2 regions of the Peribacillus sp. RS7 genome follow, and region 2 is predicted to be linked to the other one. Evidence: riboswitches for the same ligand, from Rfam matches in the RefSeq annotation. Region 2 holds a riboswitch; the other holds the start of a gene.

Region 1 (8,204 bases), 1.3 Mb from region 2:
CGACAGGCTAAACTGCTTGGAGTAGTATAAATTGTTACCATTTAAAATCGACTCCTTCAAAGTTTCAAAGTTTTAAAGTTTATTGGAATGAATTTATTTTTACATTTGTGATACTCTTACTTTAACGTTTCTATGTGTCAGCAAGATGTCAAGAAAAATAAACTTAAAAGTTATTTCAAAAGAAAGGGAGAAAATGAAATGCAATCTGCCTTTAATGAAAAAAAAACCGATTCGGTGAAAATGCCGAACAAGCACCAGCATAGGCTCATAATTAAGATAGATGAGCGGATAGTATCATGACAGGGGATTTTTGGTCACCTGTCAGGCTATCGATACAGGTGGCAGGTTTAGCGGGTATCCTTGTTTTCATTTTCGGGATTATCCTTGCGCGTATGATGGCTAAAAAGCAATTCAGGGGAAGAGTCCTGTTGGAAACAGCATTTTTATTGCCGCTTGTTCTGCCTCCTTCTGTCGTGGGTTTTTTATTGATCGTGATTTTTGGGAATAATGGAATGCCAGGCCAATTCGTTGAAAGGGTTTTTGATCAGTCCCTGATGTTCACGTGGTGGGCGGCGGTCATTGCATCCACTGTGGTGGCTTTTCCGCTTATGTATCAATCCGCTAAAACAGGTTTTGAGGGTATTGATGAAGAAATTGAAAATGCAGCAAGGGTTGACGGTGCCGGCGAATGGAGATTGTTCCTGTTTGTATCCCTTCCATTGGCAGTCAAATCCATCGTCACAGGTGGCATATTGAGTTCTGCACGTGCGTTGGGGGAATTCGGGGCCACACTTATGTTTGCCGGAAACATTCCCGGACAGACACAAACGATACCAACCGCGATTTATATCGCCATGGACTCAGGGAATATGACATTGGCATGGCTATGGGTTGCGGTAATCATCGTCATTTCATTCATTATGCTTTTTGTCGTGACGTACATAAAATGAATGCTGTTTCTCGAAGCTGCTTATGAAAAAGAGAGGTGCGGCCTCTATGTCTTCTTTATGGGTGAAGCCGTTTTTTTCATAAAGCTTCCGCGCAGGCAGGTTCATTTTACCGGTCGATACGGATATCGTATCCCAGCCACCTTGTAATTGAAGAGCAGTCAACAGGGTATCCGCAATACCCTGCCGAAAATAATCGGGGTGGACGACCATTCGGCAAATACGCATTAGCCTATTTTCCTTTGTATAGGATATTGCTCCTGCTAAGGCATCCCCCTTTAAAAAGCATATGAACGATTCATTACATTGAATGAAATGTTCATATGTTTCCAATAATGGAGGGATATCGGCATAGCCGATCATATCCGCTTCCACCTTATAGGATGCTTTTTGAAGTTTATAAAGCTGCCGGCCATAATCGGAGTCCAAGTCCCGAATTTTCATGATCAATCAAATCACTCCCTTTCATTACATTATAATGGAAGAGGGAGATTATTGTTTCTTATCAGTCTGTGTTATAATCGACAAACAATATGAACTAATGAAATGAGGAAGAAATTTGTTAACATTTGAAGAAAAATTGAGCATCATTGAAACTTTTCCGGAATTACAGCGAAAAGACGTTTCATTGGGACGTGTGAATTTCCATTATCCGGAAAGTGTCCAGGAGAAAAAGATCGTCGTTCAGCATTTGCATCCTAATGGAAATGGATTCGTTTACGCCGGCCATATGAGAAAAAAAGATACTGACCGTAAAGGGTTCATCAATATACGTGACTATAATGAAGCGGAATTAAAAGAACTAATCAAAAAAAGCATGGAATATCTTTCTGAACCTCCTGTTGAAATCGAGGAAGAGGAAAACGAGTTCGCTAGGTTGGAAGGAACATGGATTGGCCGTGAAAAGCAAGAGCTTTCACTTGAAAGGGAAGACCAACTTTGGAACGTGTATTCAGGTTCGAATCTGGAGGAGTGTTTCGAGAGTCCAGTAGAGGCGGAACGCTACTTATTGGACGAAGGCTTCCGTCAAAGCAAGAAGCGGAAAATGTAGAATTTTAGGATAATTTGTCGGTTGAATTACTGTGATAATCATGTTTTTTTTGGATTTCCCATGATATAATATGAGTAATTATTTTTGTTCGGAATAAGTTTGATAGAAGGATTTACTGTTATAGGATTCCTCTTGAAACATTATCCAGAACCAAAAATAGTAATAAAATGGATTTTTCCAAACACAGGAGGAACTATCATGGTACAAGGTAAAGTAAAATGGTTTAACGCAGAAAAAGGTTTCGGTTTCATCGAAGTTGAAGGCCAAGACGACGTATTCGTACATTTCTCAGCTATCCAAGGCGACGGCTTCAAAACGCTTGAAGAAGGCCAAGAAGTTTCTTTCGAAATCGAGCAAGGCGCTCGTGGACCACAAGCAGCTAACGTTCAAAAATAATTGAACGCATATAAAAAAAGACTCCGATTCTGGAGTCTTTTTATTTTTTTCCTTGTAAGGGAAGCCACGTTCATGCTTCTTTTTTTTCGGCCATTTCCTTCAATACTCTGTCCAATTTTTCTTCGATCCGTTTTGAACGATTAAAATGCCCTGTCAGGTAAAACACAATGAATATAACGAATACGACAAGCACTAGCATAAAAAGGATAGGCAGGAACTGAGTTATATTATCAGACATGTTTAACTCCTTTTTTCCTTCATTATACTTCATGTTCACCCTTGCTATGATACACGGAACTAAGTTTATTTTTAAAAAACTGAAAGGGATATGCGAAAATGCATATCTCCTTTCAGTCAGTTCTGGAATAGCGAGGCGAACTTTTGAAGTCTGGACAAGTCCGATTCTTGATACATTTGTTCTATCTTCAATGTCACCAATAACTGGCTCTTGGCAAATAACATGTCCCGGAAATGATCTACCGCCCCACAAAAATGATTGTAGTTGGTTTCACCAGTTCCGAATACTCCCGTTTTAAGATGAGCAATTGACAGCTGCTCCAGTTCTGTATAAAGTGCTGCTGATTTAGCAGGCAGCTCGCCGTTTCCCCATGTATAGGTACCAACGATCAATGCATCGTAATCCGGTAATGTACGTAAATCGAATTCATTCATTCGATATAGTTCAGATTTAGGTAATAGGGAAGCGATGGCTTCAGCAAGCGCTTTTGTATTGCCTCCGGCAGAATGATAGACAATGGCAACTTTATAGCTCATCGAACCCATTGCTGGCATTTACTTGACTGTATGTCCTAGACTTCTGTTCGAAGAAATCGGTTTTGGTAAGGCCGATGGATTCATCATCGAACGTTTTGATCCATGGCATCGGGTTCTCGCTATATTCTTTATACAAGTTTTCAAGGCCTAGCATGCGTAACCGTTTGTTGGCTATATATTCGATGTATTCATTGAATTCTTCCAAATCGAGATCGGCTTTGGTTTGGATATCTTCAAGCATATATTCAGACCATTCCTTTTCGAGTTCGACGGCTTTTTCAATCGTTGTATAAATGAACTTCGTGTTTTCTTCATTATTTAACTCAGGATATTCATACATCAAGATTTGAACGAGCATTCCAATGAAATCGAAATGGACCATTTCATCGCGATGAATATAGGATATCATCGTAGCCGAACCGGTCATAAGGTTCTGGCGTCCTAAATTATAATAGAAAGCGAAAGCCAAATAGAAATAAATCCCTTCGAGGTTCGTTGAATGGATCAGTGCCTCGAATAAATGCTGGGGGCTTGGATCGTCCACGAACGTTTGATAGGCATCCACGATCGGTTGATTACGCTTTATTACTTCAGGATGTTCTTTAATGCGGTCGAAAAGCTGTTTTTGCTTGCCTACTGGGATCAGGGAAGCAAGGATATAGGAATAAGATTCATTATGGATGGATTCCTGCTGGGCCATATTGGCCAGGATAGCTTTTGCCGCCGGATCTTTGATGTACCGAAGGATTTCTACTAAAGTGGGCGTTTGTAGACTGTCCATTCCAGCAATCATCGTAAGGATATCAAGAAAAGCGTCCTGGATATCCTCGTCCAATTCGCCCCACTGCTTTTTATCCTGAATCATGTTCACGCTCGATGGTTTCCAAAAGTTATTGATGAGCTGAGTATAGGTATCATAGAATTTTTCATACTGAATATCGTTCCAAAGGAGAAAGCCTGAAGCTTCTCCTTTGAAAACACCTGTCGCTTTAGTTGGATGCGTTGGTTCCAGCATCCGGATCTTTTTGATATGATTTGTCATTCGTGAAAACTCCTTTAAGAGTAGATTACTGGGTTATGGTTGTCGTTAACTTGAACAGCTTTCGCAGGCATTGTCATATTCGGAAGAAGTTGAACGAACATAATATGTTGATTTCAACCCGGATTCCCAAGCGGTTAAATGTATATCCAATAGGACCTTGGCTTTGATTGTGTTGTGTACATACAGATTAAAGCTGATTGCTTGGTCAATATGGCGTTGGCGGGCAGCATTTTGCCTGATGCTTTCCAGTTGATCCAAATTAAATCGGGTCTTTTTATAATATTCATACGTATTTGGCGTCAAGCCTGGTGCGGTCACCTTGAATTTAAAGTTTTTCTTTTCTTCGTAAAATTCAATTTCATACAAAGGATCGATCCCATCCGTGGAATTACCGATCTTGGCGGTCGATGAATTGGGGGCAATGGCCATTAAATATCCATTACGGGTCCCGTGTTCCTGGACGTTTGCTTTTAAATCCATCCATTTTTGATCCGTATAGTCACGCAGTTCGAAATATTCCCCTGTATGCCAATCCGATCCTTCGAAATATGGGTACGTTCCTTTTTCCTTAGCCAATTCATTGGATGCCTTGATCGTTAAGTAAGCGATCTTTTCGTATAATGCATCGGCATATTCAACAGCCTCATCCGATTCCCAATAAATATTCTGTGTGGCAAGTAAATGATGCCATCCAAACGTTCCTAAACCAATTGCCCGGTAACGTTTGTTCGAGATGGATGCTTGCTTGACCGGAAGATTATTCACATCGATTACGTTATCCAGCATCCGGATCTGAATGGGAATCAACCTTTCCAAAACATCGCTGCTCACCGCACGGGGCAAGTTAATGGATGAAAGGTTGCAGACAACGAAATCGCCGCTTTTACGAACAACAACGACATCTCCATCTTCTGTTTCGTATTCATCCGTGATCGTCGAAGGGCTTAAGTTTTGAGCAATCTCGGTGCAAAGGTTAGAACAATAAATCATACCTTTATGTTTATTTGGATTCTTCCGGTTCACTTCATCGCGGTAGAACATATATGGTACGCCTTCTTCTAATTGAGAAATCATGATGCTTTTCATGATGTCCATCGCATTGATCTTTTCAAAGCTATAGTTTGGAAGCGAACCATTTTCTGCGGCTTCTACAGCAAGTGCATAATGATTCCTGAAGCTTCCTTCGCCTTTCTTCTCGTCGTAAAGGTCTTCAAGTGAGAATCCAAGGGTTTGCTTGACGGTATGCGGATCGAAAAGATACCATTCTTTTCTGTCACGTACAGCCTCCATGAATAAATCAGGAATGCATACACCCGTAAAAATATCATGGGCTTTTAATCTGTCATCCCCGTTTTGCGTCTTCAAATCAAGAAAGCTCATGATATCTTTATGCCAGGCATCCAAGTAAATCGCGATGGCACCTTTACGTTGCCCCAATTGATCGACACTGACAGCTGTCTGGTTGAATAGTCGAATCCAAGGAGTCGTGCCGGAACTATTTCCAGAGAAACCACGGATATCGGAACCAAGCGAGCGGATCTTACCAACGTAAAGACCGACACCGCCGCCGAATTTTGATACTTTTGCGGCATCGTAGTTAGATAGGTAGATACCATCAATGGAATCTTCAATTGCGTCGATAAAGCAAGAGCTTAACTGTCCATGCGTTTTTCCTGCATTGGAGAGTGTAGGTGTCGCAACAGTCATATAAAGGTTGGACATTGCCCAGTAAGCTTCTTTGATAAGTTGCAGGCGGTGCTCCGTTTTTTCCAATCGCATGATTTCCATCGCGATGATCATGAAGCGCTCTTGGGGCAGTTCGTAGACCTTGTCCTTTTTTGGGCGGGCTAGGTAGCGATCGTTTAATAAGTAGATGCCTATGTAAGAAAATAATTTATCCTTTTCCGGGTCGATCACCGAACCCAATTCCTCAATTTCCGCTTTCGTATAAGAAGAGAGCAGTTCTGATTTATAGATGGGGTAACGCTGGCCTTCTGAAAGTTGGGAGAGTTCCGTGATCAGTTCATAGAATGGGCCATAACTCATGCCTTCATAACCTCGATTGGCTTGTGCATCCCTATACATCGCATTCAACAGTTCTGCTGCAGCAACGAACGTCCAATCGGGAGCATCGATATCGACACTTTCCAGAGCGAGCTGAATCAGTTTCTTTGATGCCTGTTCTTCGGTTGAGTCACTTTTGCGATCAAGCCATTTTGTAAAACGCTTCTTGAACTTTTCCATATCGAGACGGCCTTCAAATTCCTTCGATAACATCTCAAGCTGGATGGAATTCGTGTCGGTGTCATTTTCACTTATGGTAGAGTTATATGTTTGAGTCATTAATAATCCTCCTTGTAAACTTCCGCTAAAATAAAAAAAAACCGCCCAATGAATTGAGCGGATCAAACGATAGAATAAAAGAGCCATGAAAAAATAGCCATTATGCTATCGTTTCATCATCTCAATCCCCGAAGAATAAGAAACGTGAAAAATTCAAGGCAGGTCTCCTGACTCATGATCATCCTACTTTGAGTCCTTCCCGTATAGAGAGCTATACAGTGGTTTCTCATTTCGTCACATTTACAGTTGCGGGGACAGTTCCGGGTTCGCACCGGATTCCCTTTTCAGCCATCGCTGGCACCTTGGATTACAAAAAATTCTATATATAGTTATTAGTGTTGTTTATGTAATCAATATCTAGTATTTCTGCTTATATTATCGTAAGCCATATACGATGATAATTCAACTAATATATTTGAGAAAAACCAACCCTTATCTATTGACAAAGAGAAGGTAGAGGGTGAAAGAATGAAAGATTTTATTGGGGAATGGGTAATTCAAGCACTGAATTTAGGGGATTTTGTGTTAAAATAAAGTGTATAGTAAAGGTGGCTCTCCTTTATTGCGATAAGGGGATTCGCGGAAAAATATTTATGAAAAAGGAGATAAAATCTTGGAAAAAGTATTAGTTTTTGGACATAAAAACCCGGATACAGACACAATCTGTTCAGCAATCGCTTATGCAGATCTGAAAAAGCAGTTAGGTATCAACGCTGAACCAGTTCGTCTTGGTGAAGTGAATGGTGAAACTCAATATGCGTTGGACCACTTCAAATTCGAAGCTCCTCGTCTTGTGGAAAAAGTGGCAGGGGAAGCTGATGGCGTGATCCTGGTCGATCACAATGAACGCCAGCAAAGTGCTGAAGATATTGACCAAGTACGTGTGTTGGAAGTTATCGACCATCACCGCATTGCTAACTTTGAAACAAGCGATCCTTTATATTACCGTGCGGAACCAGTTGGCTGTACGGCAACCATTTTAAATAAAATCTATAAAGAAAACGGCGTTGAAATCCCAAAAGCGATTGCAGGTCTTATGCTGTCTGCCATCATTTCGGATTCTTTATTGTTCAAATCGCCGACCTGCACGGAGCAAGACGTTGCAGCAGCTATGGAACTGGCTGATATTGCGGGAGTCAACGCTGAAACATATGGTTTGGAAATGTTGAAGGCGGGAGCTGACTTGAGCGACAAAACGATTGCCCAGCTTATCACTCTTGATGCAAAAGAATTCTCCATGGGCATGGCTAAAGTGGAGATAGCTCAGGTCAATGCTGTTGATCCGAACGAAGTCCTTGCTAAGCAAGCCGAACTAGAAGCAGCCATTGAATCGGTCATCGCTGTGAAGGAATTGGATTTATTCCTATTCGTAGTAACGGATATCCTGACCAATGATTCTGTTGCCTTGGCTCTTGGTAAAGCAGCCAACGCAGTGGAAAAAGCATATGACGTTTCATTAAACAATAACATCGCAGTCTTAGAGGGCGTTGTATCGCGTAAAAAACAAATCGTGCCGGTCTTAACGGGCGTATTCAGTAAATAATATAGGGAAAGGGGTGCTCATTAAAAACGTGGGCATCCTTTTTCTGTACATGCAAAAAAAGACTCAACCATCCATTTAAAGGTGTTTGAGTCTTTTTTCTTAATTCAA
Region 2 (8,204 bases):
CCCAGTATTTCCTTTACTCCTTCGATACTTAATGGGGAATCCGTCCAGCCTAAATAGGCCTTTCGCTCATTCGCTTCTGTCAGCCCATGGCGAAGTAGTGTAATAGCCACAATATCAGCCATAACCAAAGCTCAACCCCTTCCACGGATGCACCCAGTACATCCCCAGTTATCCCACCGAACCAACTTACCACTTTACGTTTTATATAAAGCAGGAAAAACAGCGCAGCCAGACACATGATGAAAAATAGGGTGACAAGCTTAAAATCGATGATCCAGGCAATCGCCAGACTTACAAAGAGGTACAGCCAATAAATGGGCAAACTGCTTTTCTTTACTGCACTTTGAAAAAAAGCACCGAGTCCCTCATTTTTAGCCAGCGGCATCCGGATGAGCAAATAGCCCATCACACATTTGCTTAAGAGCGGAAGGGCAATGATCAAGAAGTATGTCCATTCATTTACCCTTTCGACAATTTCATAGATAAAAAGAAACCGTGCTGCCAATAGGACGATGACGGAGATGACACCGAATGCACCTGTCCTTGAATCCTTCATGATTTCCAATCGGCGCTCTTTATCCTGATAGGAAAAAAAAGCATCACTTGCATCGATCCAACCATCGAGGTGTAAACCTCCAGTTAATGCCATCGTCAAAAACCAAAGGAAAAAGGCAATCGCAAGGGAGGACAATGGGGTCCATTCCACTAGTGCATATAAAACACCACCCAAAATCAAGCCTAGTAAAAGACCGACTAATGGAAAGGTTTGAATGGCACGGTGAATATATTTCTTCTCCATCGGAAGCTGTTTCTTTATTGGAAAAATCGTAAAGAACTGCAGGTTAATTAAAAATCCGATCGCTCCGTTCATTCCTGGATGCACCCTTTCTTCCGCAATGGTATTCCCGATTCAATGAGATAGGCTTCATCGGCCTGCCCGACAATCGTTTGATGAAGCAGACCTAGTGTTTTTCCGTATAGATGGAGGAATTCATTATGGAAAATCGGTTCTTGCACCAATTCATTGCTCACGACTATTAAACAACTGGATTGTTTTCTAATCTCATTGATCCCGTTTATTATTTTTGAAAAAACGCTATCTAAAAATTCTTTTTCGAGCGGAATGCCAGGGCCAAATAGTTCGTTATCAAGCAGGGTTGTCAGACAATCGACTAGGATTATAGAATCCTGATTAATGTCCGCTCCTATTCTTGTAATATCCGTTGCGTATTCCGAAGTCTGCCAGGCAATTGGGCTGCGTTCTCTATCTTTCTGGTGCCTATGGATGCGTTCACCCATTTCAACATCACTGACACGCCCACAGGCGAGGTAATGCAAGTTCCCATCCATTTGGAGTGCATACTCCAGGGCTTTTCTTTCTGCGAAACTGCTTTTTCCGGAACGGACACCCCCGGTTATAAAACAGAGCCTTGCTTTCTCCACTGTCTTACCCCCTCCATCAGTGCTTCGTTATCATGCTCACTCTTCACTGCAAACCGAAGCCACTTTCCATCCAAACCCGGGAAATTATAGGTATGGCGCGGTACGATTCCTTTTTTCAGCAAAAAGGGGAAAAGGGATAAGGATTCATCTTTCACTAAATAAAAATTAACTGTGCTATTGGAGACAATCAATCCTTGCTCCTCATAAAACCGGAATAGTTTCTGCTTTTGCAATTGAATATAGTCTCTTGTTTCTCTCATATATTCTTCTTCTGCAAGACAGATTTCCCCTACTTCCAATGCCACATGGTTGACGCTCCAATGCGGTTTATAAGTTCTTACCTGAGTTATGATATCCGGTGCCGCAAGCAAATAGCCTAGTCTTAAACCCGGAATGGCAAAGATTTTGGTCATTGATCTTAGAATGAGTAAATGTGGAAATTCATTGATTAAAGTAGCATAAGTAAAGGCGTCTTCCGTAAAATCATAAAAAGCCTCATCGATGACAACCAGGCAATCCGCTTTTTGACATTCGATGATCAATTCCCTAACTTCATCCCGCTTAAATGAAACACCCGTCGGATTATTAGGGGTACACAAGAAAATTGCATCATATTCGGGTAACCGCGAAATCAATCGATCCAAGTCAAGTTGCCACTCAGGTGCATTAAGTTGATGAAAATCGACCTCACACCCTGCCGCCAAACATGCCTCTGCATATTCCGCAAATGCAGGCTGAATGATTAACACCCTTTGATTGGCTAATCTGTTCGCTACCAACATGATTATTTCTGCACCACCGTTACCCACCAAAACGGATTGCTCTGGAAGAGCTTCTTTTTTTGCGATCGATTTTGTCAGCTCAATGGCATGCGGATCTGGGTATTGAAGGATTCCTTCGAAAAACCCAGACCACTGTTCCTTTATGCGTAAAGGCGGACCCAATGGGTTGATGTTAGCACTGAAGTCGAGAACCGATTCAGGCATTTCGATTTCCAGCGCTTCGTAAAGATAATGAGGATTAGAGCCATGTGAAGGTAACGTCAAGAATAAGTCCCCCTAGCCATAGCATCAGTAGAAATAGAAAAGATGACCGATGCATGATGGTAATCGTTTTTGGTATATGTTTTGCTTCCAATCGAACAAGCGAAACTCCCATCCTCGCACGGTCGGAAACAATTCCTTTGTACATATTCCGGCCTCCTAGCTGTATTCCCAAAATGGCAGCGACGCCTGCTTCACACCACCCGCTATTCGGGCTTGGATGTTTTTTTGCGTCATTGAATAATATCTTCCATCTAGCACCAAATCCATGATAGCCGGATTTCGAGCTCAGCAACATCAGGAACCCGGTGAGGCGGCTGGGAATCCAGTTGACGATATCATCGAGCTTGGCTGAAGCCCAGCCGAATTGCCCATATTTATCATTTTTGTACCCTACCATGGAATCGCAGGTATTAATCGCCCTGTACACCATCGCGAGCGGCGCACCGCCAATGGCTGACCAAAACATCGGGGCTGTAATCCCATCACTGGTATTTTCCGCTACGGTTTCCACGGTGCCCCTGACTATTTCGGATTCATCAAGATCCGCAGTATCACGGCCCACGATATAGGAAAGCTTTAGCCTCGCTTCAGGAAAATCCCCTCGATTCAACGGATGGCAAACATCCATTCCAGCTTGCTTCAAGCCTTTCTGAGCTATCGTAGTGGAAATGACAACAGCTTCCCAAAGGATACCTGCAAGCGGATGGATACGATAAGCCAAATAGACGGTAAGACCAGTAATCAATAACACCACCGATAAGACGATGAACAACATGAAGAGTCCATTCCGCTTCTTATGTGTTCCTCTATTGAATGCCTGATCAAACTTGCTTATCATCGTTCCTATCCATTTGACTGGATGCGGCCAATTTGGCGGATCACCAATTAATAGATCAAGGAAAAACGCCAGCGTAACCGCAAAAAGATGATGGTAAATCATAAATCCTCAATCCGTTTCCGATTATTGTTTAATGCTTCCGCTGTACAATCATATACACCGCGGCTGATCAGCTTCCCTAACGGAGTGATGGTGCCTGCATATTGAAGCTTTGCCCCTCTTTGAGTTGCCGCAATCAAAATGCTGTCTGTCGATGTTCCTGTTGCACATGTATTTGTCACCTTATCCAAGACACGCAAATCATGAAGCGCTTTTACTTTTGCCTCGGTCGCAGTAACTATGCTGTGGATGAAAGCCTCTTCTGCCAAATGCCCATTTACGAAGATCCATGTATTTATCGTTCCTGGAGCGGAACTCCAAGAATGTCGGTCAGCTAAAGATGCGTCGATGGCATTCCCTACACCAGCGGTCACGATGATAAAAACCGAGAAATTTTCAGCTCTTAATAACTTGAAGGCAACCGTATCGAGAAAGACAGCCGTCATCATCCCTACCGTTTGCTGCGGGTCAAATCCATGAGTTTTTAAATAGTCAGCCATTTCAACATGATGATCCTCGCAATCATATCCATGATGGACATGCCTATTCACGAAATATTTATGCCATCCCGTCCCCGAACCAGTCACTCCAGAAGACATCGTTCTAAGCGGGATCGGGGAATTCAATTGAATCATTTCAGATCCGACTGTCAGATAAGAATCATCAATTTCCAATGGGATAGTATCATAGCCATGCTTTTCCGGAACGATGAACATTTGCGGTTTCGGAAGGGCGGGATGTGGATGTTTTTCGATCGTCGTACGATATACCCCCTGAATCCGTTCCTGTCGGAGCACTTCATTCGGCACATCCACAACCAAAATTTTCCCTTTTTCAAGCAACATAAGCCGATCACAATATAACCCAGCCAAATTCAAGTCATGAAAAATTGAAATAACGGTCAACTCTTGCTCTTTTGCCATTTTCCTCATTAGATCAAGAAGATCCTTTTGATAGGAAAGATCCAAGTGGTTCGTAGGCTCATCCAAAAAAAGGATTTCCGGTTCTTGGGCAAGTGCCTGTGCCAATAAGACCCTTTGTCTCTCCCCGCCTGATAATCGTTCAAATTGAAGATCGTGAAAATCCGCTACTCCCGTTTGTTCCATAACCTGTTGGACAATCGTTTCATCTTCTGCGGACCAACTATGGAACCAACCTGTTTGATGGGCATATCGCCCAAGTGAGACCGTCTCTTTTACCGTATATGAGAAAGCTAATGAGGAATGCTGAGGGAGCACAGCAATGACCTGTGCAAGTTGTTTTGACGAATAATCCTTCAAATCCCTTCCTCTTATCCGTATGCTTCCGCCCTTATAATCGAGCACCCCGCTAAGCATACTTAAAAGCGTCGTTTTTCCGCTGCCATTTGGGCCAAGAATCCCGAATAATTCCCCTTTATGTACATCAAAAGTAACAGAGTCCAAAACAGCTTTGTTGTCATATCCACCTGTTAACCCTTTAACTTCAAGCATCCATCTTACCCTTCTCTCCGTCTCTTTAATAAAATCAGCGCGAATGCGGGTGCCCCGATAAGTGAAGTGATCACCCCGATTGGCAGTTCCGATGGGGCAATGATCGACCGTGCTACAAAGTCCGCCAATATTAGGAATCCGCTTCCTACCAGCAATGACAACGGAAGCAAATGTTTATGGTCAGGTCCCCAAATCTTTCGGACAAAATGAGGAATGACCAATCCTACAAAGCCAATCGCCCCTGAAACGGCAACGGCTGCCCCTGTCAACATCGAACCGGCTATCAAAATCCACATTTTCCGCCGCTTAACATTAACACCTAAGTGTTTTGCCCGGTCTTCCCCGAAAGTCATCGCATTCAATTCGCTCGTATTCATGATCAAGATCAATGAACCAATAATAAAAAACGGCAAAATGATTGCAATATAATTCCAGCCGCGCATTGAAACGCTTCCCATCAGCCAGCCGATGATTTGTCTTAATTCATCACCAGTCAGCGCAATCATCAATGAAATGAAGGCACTTAAAAACGAGCTGAAAATGATTCCCGTTAAAATGATCGTTTCCACTTTCATCGATCGATCCATTTTTTTTGCAAAAGCCAGTACGCAGAACATCGTGAGCACTGAGCACACGATGCTCAATGCCGGAAGAGTATATAAACCGATGAATGGTAGTGATATATTCAAGAATATTGTCAATACGGCACCGACTGATGCTCCTGATGAAATACCTAATGTGTAAGGGTCAGCGAGCGGATTCCGGAGCAGGCCCTGAAACCCCGCTCCCGAAATCGCAAGCGATGCCCCAACAAAACCCGCTAGCAACACACGCGGCAAGCGGATGTTCATCACAATATTCGTAAGCATTACATCCGGATCAGCTGAAATCGGTAAATGAAAAATCTCCTTGCCGATAATTTGTAATAGTACAGGAATCGGTACTGGCACCGAACCAAAGGAAATGCCTATCGTCATTGCGAATAACAAAAATAATAACGCAATCAAATAAGCAATCATCCATTTAGTTGTCAAATAGGTTCGGATAGACTGATTTGGCAAGTTCCTCTACTCCCTCTATTAAGCGTGGACCGGAACGGGTCACCAAGTCGGAATGGACATCAAAGACTTGGTCATCCTTCACAGCATTTACGTCTTGCCAACCTTTTCGGCCCTTCACTTGACTTACTGCATCTTTTGTATAATAACCATACGTTGTAATGATGACATCCGGATTTGCAGCAATCATCGACTCTTCATCAATTTTTGCCCATCCGTCCAATTCAGCAGCTGCATTTTCCGCTGAAATAATTTGAAGCATTTCATTCATGAAGGTATTTTTTCCAGGTGTATATATCTCAGGTGACGGTGAAACCTCCACAAAAACGGTCTTCCTATCCGCTTCCTTTACGGATTTGGCTTTTTCCTGTATATCCTTGAGCTTCGTTTTCATGTCCGTAACGATTCCTTTTGCCTTATCATGTTCCCCCGTTGCCTGTCCAATCATATCAATAGAATCATAGACTTGGTCAAAGCTTTGTGCATCATTGACTACGAGGACATCAATTCCAGCATCCTTAAGCTGCTGTAAACCCTCATTCGAATTATGGGCACTGGATGCATGGGCAAGAACAAGGTCAGGCTTCAAGGAGACAATCATCTCCGTGTTCATTTCCATTCCGCCAACTTTTTCAATTTCTTTCGTTTCTTCCGGATAATTATCATAGTCGGAAACACCAACAACCTTTTTGCCCAAGCCAAGTGCAAAGACAACTTCCGTATTACTTGGTATCAACGAAACGATTTTCTTCGGTTTTTGTTCTATCGTCACCTTTTCGCCTGTTGCATCTTTAATCGTAATCGGGAAAACTTCCTGTTTGGCATGATTCGTTTCCTGCTTTTCTTTTCCTTCATTAGTAGCATCGCTACAGCCAACCATCATACCTGCAGTCAGCAACATCACCAGTATCAGACCAAAAATCTTCTTCATTTTCATTCCCCACAATCTTTTTTTCTTTTAATTTCTTCACACCTAATAAACAAAACGCATTATCGGAAGATGCACCCCAAAACAAAAGCACCTCCCGTTAAACGGAAGATGCTTGTATGGCAACAATATAATTACGGACTCTTTAGGGTCTGCCACACACCTTCCCATCCGCGTAGGTTACAGGTGTACGAATTTTGGCAGGTCTCCTGGCTCATGGTCATCGTCAACGGCACCTTCCCATATCTCATACAGTGGTAAACATCCGTTGGCTCCCATATACAGTGGCGGGACCGCGCTGGCATTTCACCAACTTCCCTATTAAGTCATTAAGACACCAAATCGTTCATATGTATATAATTTTCACTGCCTTTCATTATACACCATGTAAGAATCGATTATTATATGATTTTTCTGACTTGCCTCGAAATGACCCGTCCACCTTCAGTGATTAGAAGCATTTTCAATCAGGGACGCAAATCCCTCGACTGATAATCCCGGTGAAATCCGAACCCTATGCAGGGAATGCATCCCTTGGTCCCTTGAAGCTCCTCCAGGTTCGGTAGTGACTGCCATCTTGTATCCAGCTTCTTCTGACACCCATAGACTTTCTTCGTTATACCGGCCAACCGGATAGGAAATTACTGTCGTGTCCTGGTCGAGGATACGGTCGAATAGCTCCTTCGACTGAACCATTTCCGCTTCTTGCTGCTCTGCCGTCATCCGGTTCAGCTCCAAATGGTTGATAGTATGACTTTCGATCGAAACCCCATTCCTGCTCATCTCCAACATTTGATTTTCAGTCAGGTGATGACCTTTATCAATGGACTTCCCAATCATGAAGATGGTTGCTTTCATATCATATTCTTTTAATATGGGGAAAGCTTCCGTGTAGTTATCTGTATAGCCATCATCAAAAGTAAGCCAGACGCACTTATCACTTGGCATCCGATTTTCGGTTAAAACGAGGAATGCTTCTTTAGGGGATAATGTATAGTAACCATTCTCCCGAAGCCAAGTCATTTGTGATTGGAATTCCTCTCTTGGAACCCGTAGGCCATTACCTTCAGAAATGCTATGATACATCAATATTGGAAACTGAACCGCGGAATCGGCCCTTATCCAGTTTCTCGTATCGATTTGTTCCGGTTCGTCCTTTGAATCCTGTCCGGTGCCATTCTCCGCTGCCTCAACCACTTCAATGTCATCTTCCGCAATCGGCGCAGCCCTCTTTGTGCCTATACCCTCTAAAATCCCTTGTGAGCATGCAGGTAAAATTAATATCCCCAGCAATGCCACAAACAGTAAAACTCTGTATTT

What was found. Region 2 has a riboswitch for cobalamin ahead of ACDZ29_RS09915 (ABC transporter substrate-binding protein). Riboswitches for the same ligand answer to the same signal wherever they lie in the genome.
Region 1: linked by a shared signal. The riboswitch ahead of ACDZ29_RS15990 (ribonucleoside-diphosphate reductase subunit alpha) and the one ahead of ACDZ29_RS09915 (ABC transporter substrate-binding protein) in region 2 are both predicted to bind cobalamin.

Annotation. Positions count from the first base shown of each region.
Region 1 is NZ_CP168135.1:3,178,437-3,186,640, forward strand. It holds gene spx (transcriptional regulator Spx) at 1-41, opposite strand, end outside; gene modB (molybdate ABC transporter permease subunit) at 297-950, shown strand; gene ACDZ29_RS15960 (GNAT family N-acetyltransferase) at 912-1,391, opposite strand; gene ACDZ29_RS15965 (hypothetical protein) at 1,507-1,998, shown strand; gene cspD (cold-shock protein CspD) at 2,197-2,394, shown strand; gene ACDZ29_RS15975 (hypothetical protein) at 2,465-2,632, opposite strand; gene ACDZ29_RS15980 (flavodoxin domain-containing protein) at 2,749-3,186, opposite strand; gene ACDZ29_RS15985 (ribonucleotide-diphosphate reductase subunit beta) at 3,158-4,210, opposite strand; gene ACDZ29_RS15990 (ribonucleoside-diphosphate reductase subunit alpha) at 4,256-6,487, opposite strand; cobalamin riboswitch at 6,693-6,873, opposite strand; gene ACDZ29_RS15995 (manganese-dependent inorganic pyrophosphatase) at 7,167-8,096, shown strand; gene ACDZ29_RS16000 (hypothetical protein) at 8,196-8,204, opposite strand, start outside.
Region 2 is NZ_CP168135.1:1,925,748-1,933,951, forward strand. It holds gene ACDZ29_RS09880 (histidine phosphatase family protein) at 1-122, opposite strand, end outside; gene cobS (adenosylcobinamide-GDP ribazoletransferase) at 80-871, opposite strand; gene ACDZ29_RS09890 (bifunctional adenosylcobinamide kinase/adenosylcobinamide-phosphate guanylyltransferase) at 868-1,443, opposite strand; gene cobD (threonine-phosphate decarboxylase CobD) at 1,416-2,489, opposite strand; gene cbiB (adenosylcobinamide-phosphate synthase CbiB) at 2,464-3,429, opposite strand; gene ACDZ29_RS09905 (heme ABC transporter ATP-binding protein) at 3,426-4,898, opposite strand; gene ACDZ29_RS09910 (FecCD family ABC transporter permease) at 4,904-5,917, opposite strand; gene ACDZ29_RS09915 (ABC transporter substrate-binding protein) at 5,922-6,887, opposite strand; cobalamin riboswitch at 7,066-7,241, opposite strand; gene ACDZ29_RS09920 (polysaccharide deacetylase family protein) at 7,329-8,204, opposite strand, start outside.